DNA from 3 places in the Ruminococcus sp. MCC718 genome. Region 1 is predicted to be linked to each of the others. Evidence: predicted binding sites of a transcription regulator. Region 1 holds the regulator's gene; each other region holds the start of a gene.

Region 1 (2,276 bases):
ATGTGACAATGCAGTCATTCCTGGATTTTATGGTGCAACCGCAGAAGGAAAGGTAACAACCTTCTCCAGAGGCGGATCCGATATCACAGGTTCTCTGATCGCAAAAGCAGTCCATGCTGATCTGTATGAGAACTGGACCGATGTATCCGGTTTCCTGATCACAGATCCACGTATCATCAAAAATCCGAAAGTGATCGATACTATCACTTATGTAGAGCTTCGCGAGCTGGCATACATGGGTGCTACCGTGCTTCATGAAGAAGCCATCTTCCCGGTAAGACAGGAAGGTATCCCGATCAACATCCGCAATACCAACCGTCCTCAGGATCCTGGTACGCTGATCGTTGAAAGTACCTGCAGAAAACCGCGTTATACGATCACCGGTATTGCCGGAAAGAAAGGATTTGCAGCCATCAACATCGAAAAAGATATGATGAACTCCGAAATCGGATTCTGCCGCAAAGTCCTGACCGTATTCGAAGACAATGGTATCTCCATCGAGCATATGCCTTCCGGAATCGATACCATGACGGTATTCGTACATCAGTCCGAATTCGAAGAGACCGAGCAGAAGGTACTGGCCGGTATCCACCGTGCTGTCAATCCGGATTCTGTCAATCTGGAATCTGACCTGGCACTGATCGCAGTCGTAGGTCGTGGCATGAAATCTCAGCGTGGAACAGCGGGACGTATTTTTTCCGCACTGGCACATGCAAGTATCAATGTCAAGATGATCGATCAGGGTTCCAGTGAGATGAACATCATCATCGGTGTGAGCAATCAGGATTTCGAGCGTGCGATCAAATCAATCTATGATATTTTTGTAACCGTACAGCTCTAAAAATCAAAGAGGGTACACAAAACCTGCGGCGGACATGGCAGGGATCTTGTGTGCCCGTCTTTTACGTTACTATACAACAGCATTTGACAGGGAGGTATGCAAGTGGAAGAGAAAGAAATTTCAAGAGCGGTCATCAAAAGACTGCCACGGTATTACCGTTATCTCGGTGAGCTGCTGGAATCCGGTACGGAGCGGATCTCATCCGGCGAGCTGAGCGAACGCATGCAGGTAACAGCATCCCAGATCCGGCAGGATCTCAATAATTTCGGTGGATTCGGCCAGCAGGGATATGGTTATAATGTAAAACATTTACATACGGAGATCGGGAAGATCCTGGGTCTGGATCAGGATTACAATATGATCATCATCGGTGCCGGAAATCTCGGACAGGCTCTTGCAAATTATGTAAAATTTGAAAAAAACGGTTTTCTGGTCAAAGGGCTGTTCGATGTAAATCCAAAGCTGAAAGGCGTTGCAGTCAGAGGAATTGTGATCCGTATGACAGACGAGCTTCCTGCTTTTTTGCAGGAGCATGACATTCAGATCGCAGCCCTGACACTTCCGAAACAGTATGCAAAGGAAATGGCAGACTTTCTGGTGGATCACGGCATCCGTGCAATCTGGAATTTTGCCCATACGGATCTTCATCTGCCGGAAGATGTGATCATCGAAAACGTACATCTTTCGGAAAGCCTGATGCAGCTGTCTTACAATATCAGCCGCTACAGCAGAGAACATAAATAAAAAGAACGCAGAGAAAAAAAAAAGAAAACTGTATATTCCATTTGGACGGGCAGACAGGAGGTATATCGCATATGAGGATCTTGTTATCAAAAGAAGACATGAAAACATGTGACCAGAATACCATAGAAGGGTTCGGCGTTCCATCCTGTGTACTGATGGAGCGTGCGGCACTTGCGTGTGTCGATGAACTGTACCGAAGCGGTGCTGCACTTGACCGCGTTCTGGTCATCTGTGGTTCGGGCAATAACGGCGGAGACGGATTTGCCATCGCCAGACTTTTGTTTCTGGATCAGGTACCGGTTTCCATCTGGTTTGTCGGAAAAGAGCAGTCCTGCACGGATCAGACACGCCATCAGAAAGAAATCTGTGAGAAATATGGGATAACTTTTTGTAGTAACCCGGAAATAAATGAATATACTGTTATAGTAGATGCACTGTTTGGAATCGGTCTTTCGCGTGACATCGAAGGCAGCTACCGGGACGCAATCGGGCGGATCAATAAAAGTCCTGCTTTTGTACTGTCTGTCGATATTCCTTCCGGCATTGACGGAAACACGGGTGTGATACGGGGGATTGCCGTAAAGGCTGACCTGACAGTGACATTTGCTTTTGAGCAACCGGGGCATTATATCGGAAAAGGGCGTGCCTGTACCAAAGAGGTACGTGTACGTCAGATCGGTATTACAAAAGA
Region 2 (2,276 bases), on a different contig from region 1:
ATATGCAGGTTGAGTTCGATGGCTCCCGTGTAGACTGCTGTGAGCTGGTTATGACAAAGGATGCATCTGAGATCGAAGATCACAAGATCACACTGATAGGACCGGACATCGACGAAATGCCGGTAGGAAGCAAACAGAGCATCTGTTATGTAGTAGAAGTAGCAGGAAAGAGTATGCAGTCCGACTTTGAGCCGGTATTCGAGCGTAAATTCCACTCATACCTGAACTGTGTAGAAGGTATGATGCATACCGGTCAGCGTGATATGATCCGTATCCGTGTAAGCAAAGAGACATTTGAAGCAGGCTTCCGTGCAAAACATATCGGTGAAGTTCTGTATGCAAAAGTAAAGAGCGAATTCGCAGCCGTTGTAGATAAATGTCAGGTAACAATCTACACAGACCCTGCAGAATGTACCAGAGTCCGTCATGAAGTAGCTATGTCGCTGTTTGACAAACGTGATGAGCGTCTGAACACACTGACAGACGAAGGCGTTGATGTATATTACAGCTGTATCATGTGCCAGGCATTTTCCCCATCCCACGTATGCGTGGTTACACCGGAAAGACTGGGACTTTGCGGAGCTGTTTCATGGCTGGATGCAAAAGCAACCAACGAGCTGGATCCTCAGGGACCATGTCAGGTTATCACAAAAGAAAGACCGATCGATGAACGTATCGGTGAATACGAAGACGTAAACGAAGCAGTTCAGAAATTATCCCAGGGTGCGCTGGAAGACGTATCCCTGTACTCTATCATTGAAAAACCGATGACATCCTGTGGATGCTTCGAGTGTATCTGTGGTATCGAGCCGCTGTCAAACGGTGTCTGCATCGCAAACCGTGAATATGCAGGCATGACTCCGATCGGTATGACATTCTCAGAACTGGCTTCCATGACAGGTGGTGGTGTACAGACTCCTGGATTTATGGGACATGGAAAACATTTCATTGCTTCCAAAAAATTCATGAAAGCAGAAGGCGGAGTAGCACGTATCGTATGGATGCCAAAAGAACTGAAAGAACAGGTAGCAGAAAGACTGAACGCAACAGCAAAAGAGCTGTACGGCATCGATAACTTCTGTGATATGATTGCAGATGAGACTATCGCAGAAGATCCGGAAACACTGCTGGCCTACCTCGAAGAAAAAGGACATCCGGCTCTGACCATGGAACCGATGATGTAATGATGCAAGGGAGAAAAGATCATGGATTTCATGCTTGCATGGAAATCCATGAGTTTGGATCCCGCAAAAATATGAGAAAGTAGCCCGACAGGGCGGATTTCGAATATTTTCAGATTGTGAGAGCATGAAATGCAAAGCAATCTGGAGCATCATGCTTGAAACGGCGATTAACGACAGAATCATCTTAAAAAAGTAACAAATATCGGCTTTCTGGCTTTATGCGGATCGTCCGGAAAGCCGAATTTTATAATTTATTGTTAAATAATTGATTTTTACAGGCTGCTGTTGTAAAATAGAAGTAATGTTTTTATAACAGTCTAAAAAGCATGAAGGAGGATTTTTAGAAATGCCATTTACAGCAAAATCAGGAAAATTCAATGCCAGCATCAACACTGTTGAGTTTGGTACTGGCGATAAAGCAGTGAAAATCGGAGGCGAGAATGTATTCCCGCTGTATTCTTTTGATGCTGCAATCGAAAATGCACCGAAGGTAGGTATCGAGATCACAGATTTCGGTATGGAACATGAGCCGGAGTGCATCAAAAAATATTATGAAGGTTGTGCTACTCTGGCAGATATGGCCAGAAAAGCAGCTTCTATGGAAGGTGTAGACTTTTTAAGTTTCCGTATGGAAGGCGGAGATCCAAACGGAGCAAACAAATCTACAGAAGAACTGATCGGTGAACTGAAAGAAATCGCAGATGCAGTTGATCTTCCACTTGTAGTATGCGGATGTAAAAATGTTGAGAAAGATGCAGAACTGTTCTCAAAAGCGGCAGAAGCCCTGAACGGTAAAAATGCAGTCATCCTCTCAGCAAAAGAAGAAAATTACAAGACAGTAGGTGCAGCAGCAGGCCTGGCTTACAAACAGATAGTAGGTGCTGAATCAGCTGTTGATATCAACCTGGCTAAACAGCTTAACGTACTGATCTCTCAGCTTGGTGTTGACAGCAAGAGTGTCGTTATGAACGTAGGTAGTGCAGCAGTTGGATACGGTTTTGAGTATGTTATCTCTACTATGGATCGTGTAAAAGCGGCAGCTCTGCAGCAGGGCGATGCAAATCTGCAGATGCCGATCATTACTCCGGTAGC
Region 3 (2,276 bases), on a different contig from region 1:
CCATGGAAATGGCATGTTTCGGGCAGACTTCCGCACACGGGTGGGCAAGGCAGCCTTTGCACATATCGCTTACTTCATATTTATTATCCTCGCAGGAAGCACAGGCGGAAGGGACAACCTGCATCAGAGGCGGCTCATAATATTTTTCGGAAATATTGCTGGCCTCGATGCCATCAGTCAGGTGGACCGGTTTGTTTGTCGGACGCAGACACATTCCCATGGCAAGGCGGACGCGTTCCGTGGCAATCGCACGGGCACGGTAAATACTGTCACGGTACTGCGGACCATCTTCCGTTACGATTTTATAGGGAATTGCTTCAATATCGTGGATCAGTGATTCGTCATCGGATTCAAAGCCGATTCTGGAAACCTCAGCAAAAATCTGACGGCGGATTTTTCTTACTTGTGTTTCAATACCTCTCATGTCTTATAAACTCCTTTATTTCAGTCGAGAAGATTCCCACTTCTGCAAGTGGTGAGTAATAACAAGTCTTTCTCAGTGGGAGTACAATCTCCGACTGAGATAAACGCTCCGCGAGGATGTGCAGTGATTCTGAGAAGAATATGTCAGCTTTCGCTGACCAGAATCACGCACCAAGTCTCACGTGCGTTCGACTTGAATTCAAGTTCCGGGTCGAAGAAGCAGAAGTCTCCTTCGGTCAGGATGAATTTATGGTGGCATGCATACTTCCTTCTCAAAGCACTATAACATATTGATAAAATATTATCAAGGCAAGTCCATGCTCAAAAAACGGAACATCCATATTGTATGTGAAAAATTTAACACAAATATCGCAGTTATCTGACATAACTATGGAAAAGTATTTTGTTTGTTAAATTTTTAATTAATGGAAAAGGCATTGTATATAATAAATAAATAAGATATAATTAACACACAAAATTTGTCAATAAATACAAGAGAGTAGGAGGTATGATTTATGCTGGATCAGTCATATTACCAGAAAGCGGACGAGATCATTGCTTTTTATGGTAAGAAACCATCATCCCTGATTCCTGTGATGCAGGATATCCAGGGGGTATATCGTTATCTGCCGGGAGAATTACTGACGTACATTGCAAAAGAGATTGGAGTAAAAGAGGCAAAGGCTTACAGTGTTGCGACTTTTTACGAGAATTTCTCTTTTGAACAGAAGGGAAAATATGTGATCAAGGTCTGCGACGGAACAGCCTGTCATGTAAGAAAATCAGCGGCAATCCTCGATGCATTTATGAAAGAACTGGGACTTTCCGATAAGAAGCATACAACGGATGATATGCTTTTTACGGTAGAGACCGTATCCTGTCTCGGTGCGTGCGGACTGGCACCGACCTGTACGGTGAACGATGAAGTCCACCCGAATATGACACCGGAGAAAGTAGTGGGATTGATTACAGAATTGCGAGGTGAGTGCTGATGATCCATAACAGAGACGAGTTAAAAGAATGTCGCCAGAAGGCAAAAGCAGATATGGAGACGGCAGCCTGTCGTATTCTGGTCTGTTCCGGCACCGGCTGTATCGCAACCGGTTCTGAAAAAATATACAATCGCTTTTTAAAACTTGCAAATATAACACCGGGCGTGAGCGTAATCTTTACACCGCACGATGAAGACACACACATTGGGCTGAAAAAGACCGGATGTCAGGGCTTCTGTGAACTTGGCCCACTTGTGCGTATCACGAAAAACGATGAGACCGTTCAGTATGTAAAAGTTCAACTGGACGACTGCCAGGAATTGTTTGAACGTGCTGTGCTCGGTGATGAGGTAGTGGAGCGTTTATTATACCGTAAAGAGAAAAAAGTTTACCGTCATCCGAAAGAGATTCCGTTTATCGCAAAACAGACCAGGATCGTTCTGGAGAACTGCGGACGTTTTGATGCAGAATCCATTGACGAGTACATGGCATCCGGCGGTTTCTCTGCCCTGGAAAAAGCGATGTTTGAGATGACAAGTGAAGAAGTGATCGAAGAGATCGATAAATCCGGGCTGCGGGGAAGAGGCGGCGGCGGTTTTCCGACCGGACGCAAATGGAAACAGGTGGCACACCAGAAAGAAAAAGTACGTTATGTCGTATGTAATGGTGATGAAGGTGATCCGGGTGCTTTTATGGATGGTTCCGTTATGGAAGGTGATCCGTACAAACTGCTGGAAGGCATGATGATCGCCGGATATGCAGTCGGGGCTGCCAATGGTTATATCTATGTGCGTGCAGAATATCCGATGTCCGTTTCCAGACTCCGCCACGCGATCGCAGAGATGGAAAACCGGAATCTGT

What was found. Region 1 encodes Rex, which represses fermentation and respiration genes when NADH is low (regulators of the CRP and FNR family bind a similar motif). Its sites were predicted from a motif close to ATTGTTAANNNNTTAACAAT; they were not measured.
Region 2: acsD (acetyl-CoA decarbonylase/synthase complex subunit delta) is a predicted target of Rex. The motif match lies at 1,438-1,457, and genes of this name have one in related genera.
Region 3: GPK60_RS15045 (NAD(P)H-dependent oxidoreductase subunit E) is a predicted target of Rex. The motif match lies at 713-732, and genes of this name have one in related genera.

Annotation. Positions count from the first base shown of each region.
Region 1 is NZ_WQNP01000171.1:12,537-14,812, forward strand. Features, by position in the region: gene GPK60_RS13765 (aspartate kinase) at 1-841, shown strand, start outside; gene GPK60_RS13770 (redox-sensing transcriptional repressor Rex) at 944-1,585, shown strand; gene GPK60_RS13775 (NAD(P)H-hydrate dehydratase) at 1,657-2,276, shown strand, end outside.
Region 2 is NZ_WQNP01000180.1:82,325-84,600, reverse strand. Features, by position in the region: gene acsB (acetyl-CoA decarbonylase/synthase complex subunit alpha/beta) at 1-1,184, shown strand, start outside; gene acsD (acetyl-CoA decarbonylase/synthase complex subunit delta) at 1,531-2,276, shown strand, end outside.
Region 3 is NZ_WQNP01000180.1:69,687-71,962, reverse strand. Features, by position in the region: gene GPK60_RS15050 (4Fe-4S dicluster domain-containing protein) at 1-424, opposite strand, end outside; gene GPK60_RS15045 (NAD(P)H-dependent oxidoreductase subunit E) at 939-1,415, shown strand; gene GPK60_RS15040 (NADH-ubiquinone oxidoreductase-F iron-sulfur binding region domain-containing protein) at 1,415-2,276, shown strand, end outside.